Linked DNA regions of Rhodoligotrophos appendicifer. Each later gene encodes a partner of the first gene's protein in a complex. Links are inferred from orthologs where the notes say so. Each region holds a gene or a part of one and is shown on either strand. Other genes may lie near its edges. The genes, in order: nusB and rpsJ.

Region 1 (11,285 bases):
ATCATTGCATCGCGCGGCGGATGGCCGATGATCCCCGGCGGGCAGCGGCTGAGCAAGGGCGGGCAAGGCGAACTCGTCGGCTTGCTCCGGCAGCGCCTGGCGATCGAGGGCTACAGTGCCCAAGGTGGTGCGGAGCCGTATCGCTTCGATGCCGGGCTGCAGTCTGCAGTCGTGACTTTTCAAAAGAATCATGGGCTGGCGGCGACGGGCGTGGTCGACCAGGAGACCATCAATGCACTGAATGTGCCCGTCGAGGGCCGTCTCGTCACCATGCGCGCCAACCTGCCCCGCATGCGTGAATATGCAAAGGGCCTGACGGATCGCTACATCACGATCAACATTCCGGCCACGCAGCTCGAAACCGTGGAAAACGGAATGGTCTATTCGGTGCATAATGTTGTTGCCGGCATGACCGACCGGCCGAGCCCGGTGGTTCTGAGCCGGGTGAGCGACATTACCTTCAATCCGTACTGGATCGCGCCGGCGAGCATCGTCAAGAAGGACATCATCCCGAAGGCGCAGAAAGATCCTGGCTTCCTCATTGAGCAGAGGATCCGGATCCATGACGGCCTGGGGGGCCCGGAAATCGACCCAATGAGCATCGACTGGAACACGCTCAATCCCGAGCGCTACGTGTTCCGTCAGGATCCGGGCGACGACAATGCAATGGCGACGGTCAAGATCCATTTCCCGAACAAATACGCCGTCTACATGCATGATACACCGACGCGGAGCCTGTTCTCGTCCAACGAACGGTATTTCAGCTCAGGCTGCGTGCGCATCGACCAAGTCCACATCGTGACCGAATGGCTGTTGCGCCCAGAGTCAGGCTGGGGCCGGTCGCGTATCGAGCAGGTGATCGCCAGCGGCGAAAACACCAAGGTCGACTTCACTCAGACGGTAGCCGTGCGCATGGTTTACATGACCGCGTGGGCGACGCCTGAGGGTTACGTCAATTTCCGTCCCGACATCTATCAGCTGGACGGTATCGGCTTTGTCAGCGGACAGCCAGAGCCCCTGGGCAAGGTTGCCGAGGCCCCGCCGCAGCAGCAATCGGCCGCTTATGGACAGCCGGCACCGATCGCCGTTTCCGCGCCAGGTCAGGCGCCGGTGGGCGGTGCGCGCGACGCCTGGCGCCGCGAAAGCTCGTCGAACCGCCAGATCAATCAATATTCGCAGTAATCTGCCGCGAGCAGCAGCAAAAAGGGCAACGTCATCAAGGCGTCGCCTTTTTTCGTTTTCACACGCTGGTGCCCAATCTGCGTCATTACTGGCCATGACCCTTCAAGCCGCCTGTGCTAGGTGCAGGGGGCATCGCGCGGCAAAGCCCCAGGGCGGCCGCAAAACGAACCACTCCTCGAGAGGCTCATGGTCGATTACAGCGCCCATTTCGCATCCGCAGTGTCCCGTCTAAAAGGCGAGGGTCGTTATCGAGAATTCGCGGACCTCAAGCGCATCCGCGGCCGTTTCCCCAAAGCGCACTGCTACAGTTCGGACGGGATGCGCGAAGTCACCATCTGGTGCTCTAATGACTATCTCGGCATGGGCCAACATCCGAAAGTCATCGGGGCCATGCATGAAGCCATCGATGCCGCCGGAGCCGGCTCAGGCGGCACGCGCAACATCTCCGGCACCACGCGCTACCATGTGGAACTTGAAGCCGAGCTTGCGAATTTGCATGGCAAAGACGCCGCGTTGCTGTTCAATTCCGGCTATATGGCCAATGAGGCTGCACTGTCGACGCTCGCACGCCTGCTGCCGAACTGCGTCATCCTGTCGGATGAACTCAATCATGCTTCGATGATCGAAGGGATCCGCCAGGGGCGATCGGACAAGCAGATCTTTCGCCATAATGACGTGGCCGATCTGGACCGACGCCTGAGACTTCTCGACCCGTCCCGGCCCAAGATCGTGGCGTTCGAATCCGTCTATTCCATGGATGGCGACATCTCGCCCATCGCTGAGATCTGCGACGTCGCCAAGCAGCATGGGGCGCTGACCTATCTCGACGAAGTGCATGCGGTCGGCCTTTACGGGCCGCGGGGCGGCGGGATCGCGGAGCGCGAGGCATTGCTGGATCGGATCGACATCTTCGAGGGCACGCTGGCGAAGGCGTTCGGCCTGATGGGCGGCTATATCGCTGCCTCGGCCGAGATCATCGACGCCATTCGTTGTCATGCGCCGGGATTCATATTCACGACCTCACTGGCGCCGGTTCTCGCGGCCGGGGCCGTAGCGAGCATCCGGCATCTCAAGGGCTCGCAGGAGGAGCGCCGGCAGCATCAAAGGCGCGCTCGGCAGCTCAAGGCAGCGCTTAGAGAGCGCGGATTACCGGTGATGGAGACGCCGAGCCACATCGTGCCGGTGATGGTGGGCGATCCCTCCCGATGCAAGCAACTGACCGACCAGTTGATGGATGAGTTTGCGATCTATGTGCAACCGATCAACTATCCGACCGTACCGCGGGGCACGGAACGGCTCCGCCTGACGCCCTCGCCCCTGCATAAGGACGAAGACATCGCCGCAGTGGTCGTAGCTATCGACATGCTCTGGCAGCGGTTGGCTCTCGACCGCGCCGCCTGAGGCGGCACCGCCCGGCGGATGACCTGGTAGGCTGTGCATCTGCGCCCCTCGCGCTTTCTGCAGCAGCCTCTCCGGGAAGGTGACCCGAGGGGCCCCGGTTGAGCAGCATGGCTTTGACGCCGGGGCGTCCTGTGCTAAGTGGCGATCCACAGTTTCCATCCTGCAGACCATAGGAAATTCGGCCCATGTCCAGTTCAGCCCGTCGCGAAGCCCGCGCCGTCGAAGAGGCTTTTTTTCATGGGAGCGTCGCCGAGCAGGATCCAGAGATCGCTGCAGCGATCTCTCAGGAGCTCAGTCGCCAGCAGCATGAGATCGAACTCATCGCTTCGGAGAACATCGTCTCCAAGGCTGTGCTCGAGGCTCAGGGCTCCGTGCTCACCAATAAATATGCGGAAGGCTATCCGGGCCGGCGGTATTATGGCGGCTGTCAGTATGTGGATGTCGCCGAGACCCTGGCGATCGAGCGCGCCAAGGAGCTGTTCGGCTGCGGCTTCGCCAATGTGCAGCCGCATTCGGGAGCACAGGCGAACCAAACAGTATTCTTCTCTCTGCTGCAGCCGGGCGACACTTTTCTGGGCTTGAGCCTGGCGGCGGGTGGACACCTGACCCATGGCGCGGCGCCGAACCAGTCTGGCAAGTGGTTCAACGCCGTCCAGTATGGCGTGCGCCAAGATACGCATCAGATCGATTTCGAGGAGGTCGAAAGGCTTGCGCGTGAGCACAAGCCGAAGCTCATCATCACGGGAGGCTCGGCCTATCCCCGGATCATCGACTTCAAGCGCTTTCGCGAAATCGCCGACATGGTTGGCGCATACTTCATGGTCGACATGGCCCATTTCGCGGGTCTCGTCGCGGCCGGCATCCATCCGAGCCCTTTCCCCCATGCCCATGTCGCGACGACGACGACACACAAGACGTTGCGCGGACCGCGCGGCGGTATGGTGTTGACCAATGACGAGGGCCTGGCGAAGAAAATCAATTCCGCGGTGTTTCCTGGCCTCCAAGGCGGACCTTTGATGCATGTGATCGCCGCCAAGGCCGTGGCCTTCGGCGAAGCGCTGCGGCCGGACTATAAAGACTATATCCAAGCCGTCGCCGACAATGCCAAGGCTCTCGCCGCGGTGATCGCCGAGGCGGGATTCGACATCGTCTCGGGCGGTACGGACACGCATCTCATGCTCGTGGACCTGCGGCCGAAGAAGCTCACGGGCAAGGATGCCGAGGCGGCCCTGGGTCGAGCCAACATCACCTGCAACAAGAACGGCGTGCCCTTCGATCCAGAGAAGCCCACCATCACCTCCGGCATCCGCCTGGGGACGCCCGCCTGCACGACGCGCGGTTTCGGGGTTGCAGAATTTCGCCATGTGGGTGAGATGATCGTGGAAGTGCTCGACGGGCTCGTGCGCAATGGCGAGCAGGGGAACGGGCAGGTTGAGGCCGCAGTGAAGCAAAAGGTCCTCGAACTCACCGGTCGGTTTCCGATCTATAGCTGACACGATCAGCGGAAAGGCGGGAAGGGATGCGCTGTCCCTATTGCGGGAACACCGACACGCAAGTGAAGGATTCGCGCCCGACCGAGGACAATTCGGCCATCCGAAGACGCAGATCGTGTCCCGATTGCGGGGGGCGCTTTACGACGTTCGAGCGGGTGCAGCTGCGCGAGCTCATGGTGCTGAAGCGTTCGGGCCGACGGGTGCCGTTCGAGCGGGACAAGCTGGTTCGATCGCTGCAGATCGCCCTCAGGAAAAGGCCGGTCGACCCAGATCGGGTCGAACGCATGACCAGCGGCATCGTGCGCCGCCTCGAGAGCCTCGGTGAAAACGAGGTTCGCTCCGAAACGGTCGGCAAGCTCGTCATGGAGGCGCTGAAGGCGCTTGACGACGTCGCCTATGTCCGCTTCGCCTCGGTCTATAAGAACTTCCGCGAGGCCAAGGATTTCGAGGAGCTGCTCGGGGAATTGTCCGGGGATGGGGAGCGGCCGGTCGACGAGAACCGGGAATGAGCCGAAAGCCTGCTGGAAGCTCGCCCATGACCGAGATTCGTCCCTATGACGCTCATTTCATGACTTTGGCCCTGCGCCTGGGTCGTCGCAACATCGGCAATACCGGTCCCAATCCAGCGGTCGGTTGCCTGATCGTGGACGAAAGCTTTACGCCGCCACAGATCATCGCTGTGGGCTGGACCGGGCGCGGTGGGCGCCCCCATGCCGAGCAGGTCGCTCTGGAACATGCCGGCGAGAAGGCGCGAGGCGCTACGGCCTATGTGACCCTGGAGCCCTGTGCCCATTACGGCAAGACACCGCCCTGCGCAAAAGGACTGGCAGAGGCGGGAGTTGCTCGCGTCGTCACAACCTGTGTCGATCCCGACCCGCGGGTCTCGGGACGGGGGCATGCCATGCTGCAGGAGGCGGGCATTTCGGTCGTCACCGGGGTGATGGCGGCTGAGGCGCGCCAGGACATGGTCGGATTCCTCACCCGCATGACACTGGGGCGGCCCCACATGATTCTCAAACTCGCCGTCTCGGCGGACGGAAAAATTGCGGCTCAGCCTGGGGTTTCCACCACGATCACCGGCGAGGCAGCACGGGCGCGCAGCCACCTGATGCGCGCCGAATCCGACGTTATCCTCGTCGGTCGCAACACGATCCTCATCGACAATCCGGCGCTCACCTGTCGTCTGCCAGGACTGGGCGATCGGTCACCCATCCGGGCGGTGGTGGCCTCCGAAGGACTTATTCCGCCCAGATCGGTGCTGGCCACCACAGCACGCAAAACTCCCGTGTGGATTCTCAGCGCGCGCGAGCCCGACAATTGGGAGGCCGAGACGCTGCTTTCGGCAGGTGTCGAGATCCTGGTTTGCGGCGAAGGCAAGGGGCGAAGAGTCGATCTCGGACGAGCTCTGGCGACGCTTGGCGACCGTGGCGTGGGCCGGGTGATGGTGGAAGGCGGCGCGCAGATCGCAGCCGGCCTGCTTGCCGCCGATCTGGTGGATGAGGTGGCCCTGTTCACCTCCCGGAAGGAACTGGGGGACGAGGCCGTCGATGCGCTGGGCGGGACACCCATCAAAAGCATTACCGAGTCTGCGCGCTTCGCGCTTAACGAGGAAGAATGGTTTGGTGAAGACCGGCTGACGGTTTATGTGAGGGCGGCCGCGACATCCGGCTAACACCATCGGCTCGTTTGAAGGCATCCCATGTTCACAGGCATCGTAAGCGATATCGGCGAATTGGTCGCTCAAGAGGATGCGGGCGACCGGCGCCTGACCATCGCCTGTCATTATGACCCCGCCACCATCGCGCTAGGAGCCTCGATCGCCTGCTCGGGCGTTTGCCTCACGGTGATCGAAACCGGTCCCTATCAGATGGACCGCAGCTATTTCGTCGTGCAGGCGTCCAAGGAGACGCTGGATGTGACGACGCTGGGCCAATGGCGCATCGGCACGCGGATCAACCTGGAACGCGCGCTGCGGATAGGTGACGAGCTGGGAGGTCATCTCGTCACGGGCCATGCGGACGGCATGGCTGCGGTGGTCGGACGTGAACCCGAGGGCGGGTCCATGCGCTTCCGGTTCCGCGCACCCGACGCTCTAGCGCGCTTCATCGCTCCAAAGGGATCCGTTTGCCTGGATGGAACTTCGCTGACGGTGAACGAGGTCGACGGGTCCCTGTTCGGCGTCAATATCATCCCCCATACGCAAGAGGTCACCACCTGGGGACAGATCACCGCCGGCGATAAAGTGAATATTGAGATCGATACCATGGCGCGCTATGTGGCCCGCCTTAACGAGACGGCCTAGATCCCAGGCCGCGCAACCCGACGGATGTTTCCCATGGCCTTTCCGCGCATTCTGATCATCGAGGCGCGCTTTTACGATGAGTTGCTAGACGAGATGGTGCGCGGCGCTGTCGCCGCCATCGAGGCAGAGGGGGGCGAATATGAGCTCGTCACCGTCCCGGGAGCGCTCGAAATTCCAGCCATCATCGCTTATGTAGAGAACGGACGGCGGCAGGCCTTTGACGGCTATGTCGCGCTGGGCTGCGTAATCCGCGGGGAAACCCATCATTTTGACATCGTCGCCAATGAATCGGCGCGGGCGCTGATGGATCTCTCGGTCAATCGGGGGCTGGCCATCGCCAATGGCATCCTGACCGTGGAAGACGACGAGCAAGCCTGGGCCCGGGCGCGCGTGGGCGAGTTGAACAAGGGAGGCGCGGCCGCGATGGCTGCGATCCACATGGCGCGGCTGAGGGCCGAGCTGCAAGGTTAGAATGATGAGCGAACCGGCACAAACGACCCGCGACAAGACCTTGATGCCGCGTACGGCAGCACGGTTGGGGGCGGTACAGGCTCTCTATCAGATGGACGTGGCCCATTCCGAACTCGCCGATGTGCTGGCCGAGTTCGGCTCCACGCGACTGGGGGAGGATTTCGAAGGCGGGCAATGCGGCGAGGCGGATTTTCCATTTCTCCGCGACTTGGTGACCGGAGTGCTTCGTGAACAGTTGACAATTGATCCCATGATCAATGCGGTGCTCGCGGAGGGATGGGCGCTCAATCGGCTCGACGCCACCTTGCGCGCCATATTGCGCGCCGCCGCCTACGAGCTGACATCGCGGCGCGACGTGCCGGTGCGGGTCGTGATCAACGAATATGTCCAGGTCACGCACGCCTTCTTCGGCACCGACGAACCCCGTCTCGTCAACGGGGTGCTGGATCGGCTTGGCCGCAGCGCTCGGGAGAAAGAATTCGGATGAGCCGGGGCAACGGACCGGTGGAGACGACGCGGGTCGCGAGGCGCCCATGACCCTGTCGCGGGAGCAGGCGCTCATCCAGAGAGTGTTTGCTCCGCTGGCTGAGGGCGATGACGGAGCGGCGGGTCTCAAGGATGACGCCGCATCCTATGCCCCGAAACCAGGCATGGACGTGGTCATCACCGTCGACAGCCTAGTGGCAGACGTGCATTTCCTGTCGACAGACGATCCCTTACTGGTCGCCAAGAAGGCGCTCAGGGTCAATCTTTCGGATCTCGCGGCGAAAGGGGCGAAAGCTCGCGGCTATGTACTGGCGATCGCTCTCAGCGAAGACCAGGATGAAGCGTGGATTCAGCGCTTTGCTGACGGACTGGCCGAGGATCAGTCGCGATTCGGATGCACGCTGATGGGCGGCGACACGGTGGCGACACCGGGGCCGCTAACGTTGACCGTCACCGCCTTCGGTGACGTGCCCCAGGGCCGCATTCTGCGCCGCGGCGGGGGAAGGGCAGGCGACATCGTCTATGTCTCCGGCACCATCGGCGACAGCGCCCTCGGACTTGCCGCTCTCCAGGGCCGGATCGAGACGGATGACGATGATCTGCGGCGACGCTACTGGTTGCCGGAGCCAAGGGTCGATCTTGTGCCTGCACTGTTAGCACACGCTCACGCGGCGATGGACGTTTCAGATGGGCTGGTGGGAGATCTCGGTCTGCTGTGCTGGGCATCCGGTCTCACTGCACGGATCGATGCCCAGCGGATCCCCCTCGGCCAAACGGCCACCCGGCTCATTAGCAAGACTCCGGGCCTGTTGGAGACCTGTCTCACGGGGGGCGACGACTACGAGATCCTGTGCAGCGTTCCGCCGGAGGATGCTGATCATTTCGAGGCCGCGGCTGACAACGCCGGTGTCAAGGTCACGGCCATCGGCGACTTGGTCCCCGGGACAACACCACCGCAACTCATCGGCGCCCAGGGCGAAGTGCTGCATTTTGCGCAGGGCTCCTACAGCCACTTCAAATAGAGGCGGCGAGACGTCGCTTCTTGCTTCCCTGCGGATATCGCTAGGATTAGTGTCCGGCCGATGAATTCCGTACAGCCAACCACCGATGCCGCCGCGCGGCGAAACGCGTTCCTCCTGGCGGTGGCGCAGGCGCTCTATTCGTCCAGCACTGTCATCCTTATCACCAATGCGGGCCTTGTCGGCAGCATGCTTGCAAGCGATCAGGGCCTTGCCACACTGCCGGCTTCGACATTCGTCATCGGAACGGCGCTGAGCACCGTCCCGGCGTCGCTGCTCATGGGCAAAATAGGACGACGGCCGGGGTTCCTGCTCGGGGCGCTGATCGGCCTGGGTGGTGCTCTGCTCGCGGCCTATGCGATCCTGGTGCAGAGCTTCGAGATGTTCTGCATCGCGACTCTGCTCTGTGGAAGCTACCAAGCCTTCGGTCAGTACTATCGCTTCGCGGTCGTCGATACGGCGCGCGAATCATTCAAGGCCAAGGCCATCTCGTGGGTGATGATCGGCGGGGTCGCCTCCGCCTTTATCGGGCCGTTCCTGGTGATGGCAACGCGGGACCTGTTTGCGCCCGTGCTGTTTGCCGGCTGCTTCGTGGCCAGTGCCGGGCTCACCATCCTCGCCATGGGAATTCTAAGCCTCATCAACATTCCGCACGTGAAGACGAGCCACAGCATGGGAAGCGGCCGTCCCCTGAGCACCTTGCTCAGGCAGCCGCGGCTGATCGCGGCAATCGTCGCCGGTATGATGAGTTACGGCATGATGAACTTCGTCATGACTTCTACCCCTATCGCCATGGTCGGATGCGGCCTTAGCTTCAACGCTGCCGCCTTTGTCATCCAATGGCATGTACTGGCGATGTATGTGCCAAGTTTCTTCACCGGCCATCTGATCAACCGCTTCGGCGCACCGCGTGTGATGACCGCCGGCATGCTGCTGCTCACGGCTGCGGCCACCACCGGCGTGAGCGGAATCGGCATGGGACATTTCACCGTGGGACTGATTCTCCTGGGGGTCGGCTGGAATTTCGGTTTTGTCGGCGCCACCACCATGGTGACCGACTGCTATCGCTCGGAGGAAAAGAACAAGGTGCAGGCGGTCAACGACTTCGCCGTGTTCACTACCGTCGCCATTGCCTCGCTCTCGTCTGGAAAACTGCTCAGCAGCTTAGGATGGACGGCCGTCAATCTGGCCATTTTTCCCATGGTTCTGGTGGTGCTGGCGATGCTGTTCTGGTTGAAGAAATCACATGGGCGCGGGGTCGGCCGGGAAGTGCAATGAGGCGCCGGCCGCCGCTTTTCGAGGCACTCAGTGCCTCCTCCAGCCCTCCATTCGGTCCCGGTTCCCGAAGATTTTCGAAAAAGAGTTCATCGCAATTCCATAAGTGTTGCGTCGCCATAGGAAATTCGGCGATCATCCGCGCACTCAGTGCCAGGTAAACACGGGCAGCTCGCCCGCGGGCTTTCGTTCCGGAGCTTATCAGGCGGAGGGGAAATCTAGGGAACCTCAGGAAAATAATTATGAGTCTCGAAATCTGGCTGATCATCGCCTGCGGGGCGCTGTCGATCGTCTATGGGGTCTGGGCCATCCAATCGGTGATGGCTGCGGATGCGGGCAATGCCCGCATGCGCGAGATCGCGGGCGCGATCCAAGAAGGCGCCATGGCCTATCTGGCCCGGCAGTACACGACCATTGCCATCGTCGGCGTGGTGATTTTCATCATTGTCGCCTGGTTGCTCGGCCTGCTGGTGGCGGTCGGCTTTCTCGTCGGCGCGGTGCTCTCCGGCGCTGCGGGGTATATCGGAATGTTGGTGTCGGTCCGGGCGAATGTCCGCACCGCGCAAGCCGCCAGCGTCAGCCTTGCCTCTGGCCTCAGCATCGCCTTTCGGGCCGGCGCTGTCACGGGGCTGCTGGTTGCCGGGCTCGCGCTGCTGGCGGTTGCCGTCTACTTCATGGTGCTCACGCAGTTTGCCGGCTATGCGCCAGGCGACCGATTGGTCATCGATGCCCTGGTCGCCCTCGGATTTGGCGCCTCGCTGATCTCGATCTTCGCGCGGCTCGGTGGCGGCATCTTCACCAAGGGTGCGGATGTGGGTGGCGATCTCGTGGGCAAGGTCGAAGCCGGCATTCCGGAGGATGATCCACGCAATCCGGCCACGATCGCCGACAATGTCGGCGACAATGTCGGCGACTGCGCGGGCATGGCAGCGGATCTGTTCGAGACTTACGCGGTGACCATCGTCGCCACCATGGTGCTGGCATCGATCTATTTCGCCGGGACGGCAATGTCGACCGCGGCCATGGTCTATCCCCTGGCCATCGCGGGTGTCTGCGTGATCACCTCGATCATCGGAACATTCTTCGTGAAACTCGGATCCAGCCAGTCGATCATGGGAGCCCTCTACAAAGGCATCATCGTCACCGGCGTCCTGTCGCTGATCGCGCTCTGGCCGATCACCGCCTATATGGTGGGCATGTCCACCGAGATGACTGCCGGCGGGGTGACTTTCACCGGTCTTGACCTCTTCTGGTGCGGCGCCGCGGGCCTCGTCGTCACCGCGCTCATCATCGTGATCACGGAATATTACACCGGCACCAATTATCGGCCGGTGAAGTCGATCGCCAAGGCCTCGGTCTCGGGGCATGGCACTAATGTGATCCAGGGTCTGGCGATCTCGCTGGAGGCCACGGCGCTGCCGGCGCTGGTCATCATCGGCGCCATCATCGTCACCTACAGCTTGGCTGGACTGTTCGGGATCGCAATCGCGGTCACGACAATGCTATCACTGGCAGGGCTCGTAGTGGCCTTGGATGCCTTCGGACCGGTGACCGACAATGCCGGCGGCATCGCCGAAATGGCGGATTTGCCGGCCGATGTGCGCAAGACAACGGATGCTCTTGATGCGGTGGGAAATACAACGAAAGCCGTGACCA
Region 2 (11,210 bases), on another replicon or contig:
GATACAGGTCATCCAGAAATTAGGCGTGCCATCGAAGGCGGGCGACGAAAGCTGATAAATTCCGCAAACGGGCGACTCCCCCCGATAGGCGATCCAGTAGGTGGCTCCGTCTGGAAGAGTTAAGCCGCGATAGGACCATCCCAACATAGCCTTGTAGAACGCCTTAGCGGTCTCCGCGTCCCAAGTTAGCAACTCGTTCCACCACACTTTTCCATGAACCGACATGATCCAGCCTCGCGATAAAAGGTGTTATTGGAGATATTCGAAACACAACCATGAAGGGTATCTCAACTCCGTTGCCATTAAGTTGACGCATTCGAGGCTCTCCAGCTGCTTCGTGAGAAAGTAAAGGAGAGAAAGCGTAGGGGTGGGGTTGACGCGCGGCAGGCAGATCAGTATGTTCCGCTCACTTTCAAACGACAGCTCGTAGGCGATTCCTTCTCCTAAACACTGTCGTGAAGGTAAGCGGCGAAAAAGTCGGGACACGACCTCGGGAACTTAGGTTCTCGCGGTCCTCTGGTTTATGAGCGCTAGCGGTCGGATCATCCCTCCGTTTCAGCGCTTGTTTTCGTGTCTCGATGCGCATCATCCGATGCGGCGTCAGTCACTCTTGAACAGTTGGACGAACGAAGAGCGCGAATGCCAACGATCAACCAGCTCATCCGCAAGCCCCGGGCGCCGCTCGGAAAGCGGAACAAAGTTCCGGCGATGGAAGCTTGCCCGCAGAAGCGAGGCGTCTGTACGCGTGTCTATACGACAACGCCAAAGAAGCCCAATTCTGCGTTACGTAAGGTCGCCAAGGTCAGACTCACCAATCAGTATGAAGTGGTGACCTACATTCCCGGTGAGGGACATAACCTTCAGGAGCACTCGGTGGTCCTGATCCGTGGCGGCCGCGTGAAGGATCTTCCCGGCGTACGCTATCATATCATCCGCGGCGTGCTTGACACGCAGGGCGTCAACGCCCGTCGCCAGCGCCGTTCGAAGTACGGCGCGAAGCGGCCGAAATGATCTCAGGTTTGAGGAGCTAGGCCATGTCACGTCGCCGCGGCGCAGACAAGCGGGAGATCAACCCCGATCCGAAGTTCGGGGACCTGATCGTCTCCAAGTTCATGAATAATCTTATGCGGGACGGCAAGAAGTCGGTGGCCGAGGGCATTGTCTATGGTGCTTTCGACAAAATCGAGACGCGTGCCAAGACCGATCCAATCGGCGTGTTTCATCAGGCGCTGGGAAACGTCAGTCCCGCCATTGAGGTTCGCTCACGCCGCGTTGGCGGTGCTACCTATCAGGTTCCCGTCGAGGTGCGCTTTGAGCGTCGTCAGGCATTGGCGATCCGCTGGATCATCTCGGCGGCCCGAGCTCGCAATGAAAATACAATGGTCGACCGTTTATCGGGCGAATTGCTGGATGCCGCAAATAACCGTGGTTCAGCAGTGAAGAAGCGCGAAGACACTCACCGGATGGCTGAGGCCAACCGAGCCTTCTCGCACTATCGCTGGTAACGGCCGAAAGAGAGTACCACAATGGCACGCACCCATCCGATTGAGGACTATCGTAACTTCGGCATCATGGCGCACATTGATGCCGGTAAGACGACGACCACCGAGCGTGTTCTTTTCTATACGGGAAAGAGCCATAAAATTGGTGAAGTCCATGAGGGTGCAGCCACCATGGACTGGATGGAGCAGGAGCAGGAGCGCGGCATCACGATCACGTCCGCTGCGACCACATGTTTCTGGAAGGGCAAGCGGCTGAACATCATTGATACGCCGGGCCACGTCGATTTTACGATCGAGGTTGAGCGCTCTCTGCGCGTGTTGGATGGTGCCATTGCTTTGCTGGATGCTAATGCGGGTGTGGAACCGCAAACAGAGACTGTGTGGCGTCAAGCCGACAAGTATCACGTGCCACGCATGATGTTTGTCAACAAGATGGATAAGACGGGCGCTGACTTCTACAAGTCAGTTGAGATGATAAAGACGCGACTTGGCGCAACACCCATTGTCATCCAGCTGCCGATAGGCGCCGAAACCGATTTCAAAGGCTGCATCGACCTCGTGAAGATGCAAGCCATCATTTGGCGTGACGAGTCCCTTGGAGCGGAATTCGATTATCTTGAGATTCCCGAGGACATGAAGGCGCAGGCGCTCGAATATCGTGAAAAGATGATCGAGCAAGCCGTGGAGCTGGATGAATCGGTCTTGGAAGCCTATCTGGAGGGGAATGAGCCAGATGAGGCGACGCTTAAGCGCCTGATCCGTAAAGGCACGTGCGAAGTGACCTTCTTTCCGATCTTGTGCGGGTCGGCGTTCAAGAACAAGGGAGTTCAGCCGCTTCTTGACGCTGTTGTCGACTACCTCCCGAGCCCGATTGAAATTCCCCCTGTAAAGGGTATCGATGTCAAGACGGGCGGTGAGATTACGCGCACGGCTGTCGATAGTGAACCGACATCTTTGCTCGCCTTCAAGATCATGAATGATCCGTTTGTTGGCTCCCTCACATTCTGCCGGATCTATTCCGGGAAGATTGAGGCCGGCACTCAACTGATCAATACGGTCAAAGAAAAGCGTGAACGTGTTGGCCGTATGCTGCAGATGCATGCAAACCACCGTGAAGAGATCAAGGAGGCCTATGCAGGCGATATTGTCGCTCTCGCGGGTCTGAAGGATTCCACCACCGGCGATACGCTCTCGGATCCGAACTATCAGGTCATTCTGGAGCGTATGGAGTTTCCTGAACCGGTCATCGAGATCGCGATCGAGCCGAATACCAAGAGCGATCAGGAAAAGATGGGCATGGCCTTGAACCGGCTGGCTCAGGAGGATCCGTCCTTCCGGGTGAAGACGGATGAGGAATCTGGCCAAACCATTATTGCTGGTATGGGCGAACTGCATCTTGACATCATCGTCGACCGCATGCGTCGAGAGTTCAAGGTTGAGGCGAAGGTGGGCGCGCCCCAGGTCGCTTATCGCGAGACGATATCGCGCAAAGCGGAAGTCGACTACACGCACAAAAAACAGACCGGTGGTTCTGGACAGTTTGCGCGCGTGAAGATTGTCATCGAACCAGCCGAGCAGGGGGCCGGGTTTTCCTTCGAGAGCAAAGTCGTCGGCGGTTCGGTTCCGAAAGAGTATGTTCCCGGCGTTGAAAAGGGGATCAAGAGCGTTGTGGAGACTGGCGTGCTCGCTGGATTTCCGATGCTTGATCTGAAGGCCAGCCTGATCGATGGGGCCTATCACGACGTGGACTCAAGCGTCATGGCTTTCGAAATCGCCGGCCGAGCTGCATTTCGCGAAGCGGCGCAAAAGGCCGGTGCCAAGCTGCTTGAGCCAATTATGCGGGTCGAGGTGGTGACGCCGGACGACTATATGGGCGACGTGATTGGCGATTTGAATTCTCGTCGGGGACAGATCCAGGGATCTGAAGGGCGTGGCGTGGTTCAGGTTATTACGGCCATGGTGCCGCTGGCGAACATGTTCGGTTACGTGAACAACCTGCGGTCAATGTCCCAGGGACGTGCGCAATACACGATGACATTCGATCACTATGCGGACGTGCCGAAGGCCGTGTCTGATGAAGTGGTTGCGAAATACGCTTGATCTGAACGGTCAGCGACAGAAGTGAACGGCCCGAAAGGGCATCGAGACAACGGCGTTTTCGCCAGTTCTCTTGGAGAGTTGAGATGGGCAAGCAGAAGTTCGATCGGTCGAAGCCGCATTGCAACATAGGGACGATTGGTCATGTTGATCATGGCAAGACGTCTTTGACGGCGGCGATTACGAAGGTTTTGGCCGAGACGGGCGGTGCGACGTTCACGGCCTATGATCAGATTGACAAGGCTCCTGAGGAGAAGGCGCGCGGGATCACGATTTCGACGAGCCATGTGGAGTATGAGACGGCGAACCGTCACTATGCGCATGTGGATTGTCCTGGGCATGCGGATTATGTGAAGAACATGATCACGGGTGCGGCGCAGATGGATGGGGCGATTTTGGTGGTTTCGGCGGCGGATGGCCCGATGCCCCAGACGCGCGAGCATATTCTTCTTGCGCGGCAGGTGGGTGTTCCGGCGCTGGTGGTCTATCTGAACAAGGTTGACCAGGTGGACGATCCTGAGCTTCTTGAGCTGGTTGAGATGGAGGTTCGGGAGCTTCTTTCGAAGTATGATTTCCCGGGCGACGACATTCCGATTGTGCAGGGTTCTGCACTGGCGGCGTTGGAGGATCGCGATCCCGGCGGCATGGGGCGTGATTCGATTTTGAAGCTGATGGCGGCGGTGGATGAATATATTCCGCAGCCTGAGCGTCCGAAGGACCAGCCGTTCCTGATGCCGATTGAAGATGTGTTCTCGATTTCGGGCCGCGGCACGGTTGTGACGGGTCGTATTGAGCGTGGCGTTGTGAAGGTTGGCGAGGAAGTTGAGATCGTCGGGATCAAGGACACGCGCAAGACGACGGTGACGGGTGTCGAGATGTTCCGCAAGCTGCTGGATCAGGGCGAGGCGGGCGACAATGTTGGCGCTCTTCTGCGTGGCGTGGACCGTGAGATGGTGGAGCGGGGCCAGGTTCTGTGCAAGCCGGGCACGGTGAAGCCGCATAAGAAGTTCACGGCGGAAGCCTATATTTTGACGAAGGAGGAGGGGGGCCGTCATACGCCGTTCTTCACCAACTACCGGCCGCAATTCTATTTCCGCACGACGGACGTGACAGGCGTGGTGACGCTTCCCGAAGGTGTCGAAATGGTGATGCCCGGCGACAACGTGTCGATGAACGTGGAACTGATCACACCCATCGCCATGGAAGAGAAGCTGCGCTTCGCCATCCGTGAAGGCGGCCGAACCGTCGGCGCCGGTGTCGTCGCCACCATCGTCGAGTAATTTTAATCCAGTCGGCGGCTTGGCGGGAAGTTCCGTCCAAGCCACCGAATTCGTGGGTCCAGGACTATGCAAAGGCAGAATATCCGCATCCGGCTCAAAGCGTTTGACCATCGAATTCTCGATACGTCGACGCGTGAGATCGTGAACACAGCTAAGCGCACGGGCGCTCAGGTTCGTGGTCCGATCCCGCTGCCGACACAAATCGAGCGGTTCACGGTCAATCGCTCTCCGCATGTGGACAAGAAAAGCCGAGAGCAGTTTGAGATCCGCACCCATAAGCGGCTTCTGGACATCGTGGACCCGACCCCCCAGACCGTCGACGCTTTGATGAAGCTCGACCTGGCGGCCGGTGTTGACGTCGAAATTAAGCTTTAAGCGCTCTTTAGCGAAAGGACCAAAGCGATGCGGTCAGGTGTCATCGCGCAGAAGCTGGGTATGACCCGCATCTATACCGAGGATGGCCGAAATATCCCGGTGACGGTTTTGAAGCTCGACAACTGTCAAGTTGTAGCGCACCGCACCGAGGAGAAGGACGGCTACACGGCGCTCCAGTTGGGTGTCGGCACTGCCAAGGTGAAGCGGGTAACGAAAGCTGAGCGTGGCTTTTTTGCGGCTGTTCAAGTCGAGCCGAAACGGAAGGTCGCCGAGTTCCGGGTGACTCCCGACAACCTCATCGAGGTGGGATCCGAGCTCACGGCAGATCACTTCGTTGCTGGCCAGTTCGTTGATGCGGCTGGGATCTCCATCGGCAAAGGCTTTGCAGGCGTGATGAAGCGCCACAATTTTGGCGGTCTCCGGGCCACCCACGGCGTCTCGGTTTCGCACCGCAGCCACGGGTCCACGGGAAACCGTCAAGACCCGGGCAAGGTGTTCAAGAACAAAAAGATGGCCGGGCACATGGGTGCGGAAAAAGTTACCACGCAGAATTTGCAGGTGGTCAAGACCGATACCGACCGTGGTCTCATTATGGTCAAGGGCTCGATCCCCGGTTCAAAAGGGGGCTGGATCTATCTTTCGGATGCTGTGAAGCGGAAGCTTCCAGAGAATGTGCCTTTTCCGGGTGCTTTCCGGAAGAATGGTACCGAAGCTCCGGCGTCTGCTGCTGAAGCGGCGCCTGAGACACAAGGTTGAAGGTGTTCGAGATGAAGATTGATGTCAAAACTCTCGATGCCGAGGACGCAGGATCGGTAGAGCTTGCCGACCATATTTTCGGTCTTGAGCCGCGTGCAGATATTCTTCACCGCATGGTGAACTGGCAGCTCGCAAAGCGACGCGCGGGGACCCACAAGGCCAAGGACCGGGGGGAAGTGGCCTACTCGACGGCAAAGATCTACAAGCAGAAGGGCACAGGCCGCGCGCGGCATGGCAGCAAGAAGGTCGGTGTCTTTCGTGGGGGTGGTAAGGCTTTCGGACCAGTTTCACGCGATCATGCCCATGATCTGCCGAAGAAAGTACGAGCCTTGGCTCTGAAGTATGCGCTGTCATCCAAGGCACGGGCCGAGGAAGTAATTGTTATCGACCAGGCCGTCTCTGGCGAAGCCAAAACGAAGTCGATATTGGCTTCGTTTGAGAAGCTTGGCCTTAAGCATGCGCTGATTATCGGTGGCACAGAGATTGATGTGAATTTTGGGCTTGCCGCACGGAACGTGCATGGGATCGACGTGCTGCCTGTCCAAGGCATCAACGTTTATGACGTGCTCCGCTGCAAGCAGTTGGTTTTGACCAAGGCCGCGATCGAGGCTCTTGAGGAGCGGTTTAAATGACCAACCCGAAGCTTTATGATGTGATTGTTAGCCCGGTGATCACCGAGAAGTCGACATTGGTCTCCGAGCACAATCAAGTGATGTTCAACGTGGCGCGGACGGCGTCGAAACCCGAGATTAAGCTCGCGGTTGAAACACTGTTTGGCGTCAAGGTGAAAGCCGTGAATACGCTGCTCCGCAAAGGTAAGGTGAAGCGGTTTCGGGGTATGCCCGGCCGGCAGAGCGACGTGAAGAAAGCGATCGTGACCCTCGAAGAGGGCCAATCCATTGACGTCACGACCGGCATCTGAGGATAGAGGCTTAGCGCTATGGCACTGAAAACCTATAAGCCGACGACACCGGGCCAGCGCGGTTTAGTGCTTGTCGACCGAAGCGGCCTCTGGAAGGGCAAGCCTGTCAAGGCGTTGACGGAGGGTCTGTCGAAATCCGGTGGTCGCAACAATCACGGTCGAATTACGGCTTGGCATCGTGGCGGCGGACATAAGCGCACCTATCGCATCATCGATTTTAAGCGCCGGAAGTTTGATGTGTCCGCAACCGTCGAACGGATCGAGTATGATCCAAACCGGTCCGCGTTCATTGCACTCGTGACCTATGCTGACGGAGAGCAGTCCTATATCCTGGCGCCTCAGCGGCTCAAGGAAGGTGACACCGTCGTTTCGGGCGCGAAGGTCGATGTTAAGCCTGGCAATGCAATGCCGCTGGCCAGCATGCCTGTCGGAACGATCGTGCACAACGTCGAGATGAAGGAAGGCAAGGGCGGGCAGATTGCGCGGTCGGCGGGAGCATACGCCCAGCTGGTAGGTCGCGATCAGGGCTATGCTCAGCTTCGCCTGCGCTCGGGTGAAACCCGCATTGTTCGCAGCGAATGCTTCGCCACTGTGGGTGCCGTGTCAAATCCTGACCACGCCAATACCTCGATTGGTAAGGCGGGTCGGAGCCGTTGGCTGGGCTGGCGCCCGGTGACACGCGGCGTCGCCATGAATCCAGTGGATCATCCTCATGGCGGTGGCGAAGGTCGCACCTCCGGAGGTCGTCATCCTGTGACCCCCTGGGGAAAGCCGACCAAAGGCAAGCGGACCCGTATGAACAAGGCATCGCAGAAGTTTATCCTGCGCAGCCGTCATCTTAAGAAGTAGAGGTAGCCGTGGCACGCTCGGTTTGGAAAGGTCCGTTTATCGACGGCTCCGTCTTGAAGAAGGCCGAGGAGGCTCGGTCTTCGGGTCGTAATCAGGCGATCAAGATTTGGAGTCGACGCTCAACCATCGTGCCCCAGTTTGTGGGCCAGACATTCGCAGTCCATAACGGCCAGAAGCACGTACCGGTCAACGTCTCCGAAGAGATGGTTGGTCACAAATTCGGTGAGTTTGCGCCGACCCGCACGTTCTACGGCCATGCGGCGGATCGCAAGGCAAAGAGGAAGTAACCATGGGCAAGCGTTCGAGAGAGCGGGTGCTGAAGGACACCGAAGCGAAGGCGGTTCTCCGCTCTTTGCGGGTGTCGCCGCAGAAGCTCAATGATGTTGCCTCCATGATCCGGGGCAAGAAGGTCGATCGCGCTTTGGCCGAACTGACCTTTTCGCGTAAGCGAATCTCGGACGATGTCAGGAAGACGCTGCAATCGGCGATCGCGAATGCCGAAAACAACCATTCGCTTGACGTCGACAGTTTGGTGGTGGCGGAGGCCTTCGTGGGCAAGGGGCTGGTGATGAAGCGGTTCAGTCCCCGCGCACGCGGTCGTGCTGGCCGGATAACGAAACCGTTCAGCCAGCTCACAATCGTTGTGCGTCAGGTCGAGGAGGCCGCATAATGGGTCAGAAGATCAATCCGACGGGCTTTCGGTTGGGTATCAATCGCACCTGGGACTCACGCTGGTATGCCGACCGCGGAGAATACGCTCGGCTGCTGCATGAAGATCTGAAGATCAAGGACTTTCTGAAGACCTCCCTCAAGCAGGCAGGGGTTTCCAAAGTTGTGATCGAGCGCCCTCATAAGAAGTGCCGCGTGACTATTCACACCGCCCGCCCAGGTGTTGTCATTGGCAAAAAGGGTGCTGACATCGAGAAGCTGCGCAAGAAGATCGGCGAATACACAACGTCCGATGTTCATCTGAACATCGTCGAGGTGCGCAAGCCGGAGATGGACAGTCAGCTTCTCGCGGAAAATATCGCTCAACAGCTGGAGCGCCGTGTGGCGTTCCGCCGGGCGATGAAGCGAGCAGTTCAATCGGCAATGCGTTTAGGTGCTCAGGGTATCCGCATAACTTGCGGTGGGCGTCTGGGCGGCGCCGAGATCGCACGCACTGAGTGGTATCGTGAGGGACGGGTCCCACTTCACACTCTCCGTGCCGATATCGATTTCGGCGTTGCGACTGCGCACACGGCCTACGGCACTATTGGGATCAAGGTTTGGATCTTTAAGGGCGAGATCCTTGAGCATGACCCTTTTGCTTCGGAGCGACGTGTTCTGGAGTTCCAGGAAAGCGGCAACCGCAGTGGCGGAGACCGTGATCGTGACCGTGATCGTCCTCGGCGGGAGCCGCGACGCGAGCCGGCGAGCTGATACGATTGAGTTGAGGATCTAGGATTATGCTGCAGCCAAAACGCACAAAATTCCGCAAGCAGCACAAAGGGCGGATTCACGGTAAGGCCAAGGGCGGCACCGAACTGAATTTCGGCGCCTTTGGCTTGAAGGCGACCGAACCGGAGCGCATTACCGCGCGCCAGATCGAGGCCGCCCGTCGTGCGATTACACGCCACATGAAGCGGGCGGGACGCGTATGGATCCGGATTTTCCCGGACGTGCCGGTCTCAAAGAAGCCGACTGAGGTGCGTATGGGTAAGGGCAAGGGTGCACCTGAGTTCTGGGCGGCAAGAGTGAAGCCGGGGCGCATCATGTTTGAAATCGATGGTGTCGACCGAGAGACTGCTGAAGAAGCACTGCGACTCGCGGCGGCCAAATTGCCGATCAATACTCGCTTCGTTGCGCGCTTCGGCGAGCAGTAAGCAGACTGACCTATAGGAACGACTTGCCATGAAGGCCTCTGACGTAAAGCTCCTGAGCGATGATCAGCTCAAGGACGAATTGCTGAAGCTGAAGAAGGAGCAGTTCAACCTGCGCTTCCAGAGGGCTGTAGGCCAGGTTGAGAACACGGCACGCATCCGCGATGTCCGGCGCACGGTGGCTCGGATCATGACGATCCAGCGCCAGCGCGTCACGGCAGCGGCAAGCTGAGGGACGGGAGAACACGATGCCAAAACGCATCCTGCAGGGCGTGGTCGTCAGTGACAAAAACGAACAGACCATTGTGGTCCAGGTCGAGCGTCGCTTTACGCACCCCCTGTTCAAGAAGACCGTTCGGCGGTCAAAGAAGTTTCATGCCCATGATGAGAACCGTGCCGCAAAGGTCGGAGACGTCGTGCGCATTCAGGAATGCAAGCCAGTCTCGAAGTTGAAGACTTGGACGCTGATCGAAAATATTTCCCAGGGCCAGTCGGGGTCTACGGGACAAGAATGATGCTTGTCGTCGTATGACGAACGGCTGACAGGAATGAAGGTGGTGCCATGATACAGATGCAAACCAGTCTGGACGTAGCCGACAATTCCGGCGCGCGCCGGGTGCAGTGCATCAAGGTACTCGGCGGATCGCATCGCAAGTACGCTCATGTGGGTGATGTGATCGTTGTTTCCGTAAAGGAAGCAATCCCGCGCGGCCGGGTGAAGAAGGGCAATGTCATGAAGGCGGTCGTCGTACGTACCGCAAAGGACATTCATCGCTCGGACGGTTCGGTGATCCGGTTCGACGGCAATGCAGCCGTTTTGATCAACAATCAGGGCGAGCCGATCGGCACACGTATTTTTGGTCCGGTGCCGCGTGAGCTGAGGGCTAAGAATCACATGAAGATCATTTCGCTCGCGCCGGAGGTGCTTTGATGGCCGCGAAAATCAAAAAGGGCGACAACGTCGTTGTGCTTGCCGGGAAAGATAAGGGTAAGCGCGGCGAGGTGTTGAAGATGCTACCGGTGGAAAATCGCGCTCTGGTGCGCGGCGTTAACCGCGTTCAGCGTCACCAGAAGCAGACTGGTACTCAGGAGGGTGGCATCATCTCGAAGGAGTTGCCAATCCACGTTTCGAACCTGGCGCTCGAGGACCCGAAGGACGGCAAGGCAACTCGGGTTGGATTTAAGATCCTCAATGATGGCAGCAAAGTGCGGGTCGCACGGCGGTCGGGGGAAACAATCGATGGTTGATAACTACATTCCTCGGCTTCAGCAGCATTATCGGGACGAGGTGCGCGCGAAGCTGACTGAAAAATTTTCTTACAGCAACGTCCATCAGGTTCCTGAGCTCGACAAGATCGTGCTCAACATGGGCATCGGTGAGGCGGTGGCCGATACGAAGCTCGTGCGTTCCGCGGTTGCGGATTTGGCTTTGATCGCTGGCCAGAAGGCTGTGGTGACGAAGGCGCGAAAGTCGATCGCGACTTTCAAGGTGCGCGACGGCATGCCCATTGGAGGCAAGGTTACGCTACGTCGGGCCCGAATGTATGAGTTTTTCGATCGTCTTTTA

Evidence for each region.
Region 2: the proteins of nusB (region 1) and rpsJ are in contact, whole or in part, in a solved structure (PDB 3D3B), measured with the Escherichia coli proteins. The link is inferred for Rhodoligotrophos appendicifer from one-to-one orthologs.

Annotation. Positions count from the first base shown.
Region 1 is NZ_VHKL01000003.1:123,682-134,966, reverse strand. The notes cover bases 5,712-8,594. They hold nusB (transcription antitermination factor NusB), read left to right. Parts: upstream 5,712-6,853; coding sequence 6,854-7,336; downstream 7,337-8,594. Other genes in these bases: FKM97_RS07480 (MFS transporter), read left to right, coding at 8,418-8,594; thiL (thiamine-phosphate kinase), read left to right, coding at 7,383-8,357; ribH (6,7-dimethyl-8-ribityllumazine synthase), read left to right, coding at 6,412-6,849; FKM97_RS07500 (riboflavin synthase), read left to right, coding at 5,776-6,378; ribD (bifunctional diaminohydroxyphosphoribosylaminopyrimidine deaminase/5-amino-6-(5-phosphoribosylamino)uracil reductase RibD), read left to right, coding at 5,712-5,748. In the rest of the region: FKM97_RS07525 (L,D-transpeptidase family protein), read left to right, coding at 1-1,182; hemA (5-aminolevulinate synthase), read left to right, coding at 1,369-2,583; glyA (serine hydroxymethyltransferase), read left to right, coding at 2,769-4,076; transcriptional regulator NrdR, read left to right, coding at 4,103-4,585; more of ribD, read left to right, coding at 4,612-5,711; more of FKM97_RS07480, read left to right, coding at 8,595-9,632; FKM97_RS07475 (sodium-translocating pyrophosphatase), read left to right, coding at 9,872-11,285. UniProt on the Escherichia coli protein: Part of the processive rRNA transcription and antitermination complex (rrnTAC). The complex forms an RNA-chaperone ring around the RNA exit tunnel of RNA polymerase (RNAP).
Region 2 is NZ_VHKL01000017.1:12,566-23,775, forward strand. The notes cover bases 3,792-6,599. They hold rpsJ (30S ribosomal protein S10), read left to right. Parts: upstream 3,792-4,945; coding sequence 4,946-5,254; downstream 5,255-6,599. Other genes in these bases: tuf (elongation factor Tu), read left to right, coding at 3,792-4,879; rplC (50S ribosomal protein L3), read left to right, coding at 5,282-6,010; rplD (50S ribosomal protein L4), read left to right, coding at 6,022-6,599. Outside these bases: FKM97_RS24655 (VOC family protein), read right to left, coding at 1-225; rpsL (30S ribosomal protein S12), read left to right, coding at 640-1,011; rpsG (30S ribosomal protein S7), read left to right, coding at 1,035-1,505; fusA (elongation factor G), read left to right, coding at 1,527-3,602; more of tuf, read left to right, coding at 3,686-3,791; more of rplD, read left to right, coding at 6,600-6,642; FKM97_RS24695 (50S ribosomal protein L23), read left to right, coding at 6,639-6,932; rplB (50S ribosomal protein L2), read left to right, coding at 6,951-7,781; rpsS (30S ribosomal protein S19), read left to right, coding at 7,790-8,068; rplV (50S ribosomal protein L22), read left to right, coding at 8,071-8,451; rpsC (30S ribosomal protein S3), read left to right, coding at 8,451-9,203; rplP (50S ribosomal protein L16), read left to right, coding at 9,230-9,646; rpmC (50S ribosomal protein L29), read left to right, coding at 9,675-9,875; rpsQ (30S ribosomal protein S17), read left to right, coding at 9,892-10,158; rplN (50S ribosomal protein L14), read left to right, coding at 10,206-10,574; rplX (50S ribosomal protein L24), read left to right, coding at 10,574-10,891; rplE (50S ribosomal protein L5), read left to right, coding at 10,884-11,210. UniProt on the Escherichia coli protein: Involved in the binding of tRNA to the ribosomes. Part of the processive rRNA transcription and antitermination complex (rrnTAC). The complex forms an RNA-chaperone ring around the RNA exit tunnel of RNA polymerase (RNAP).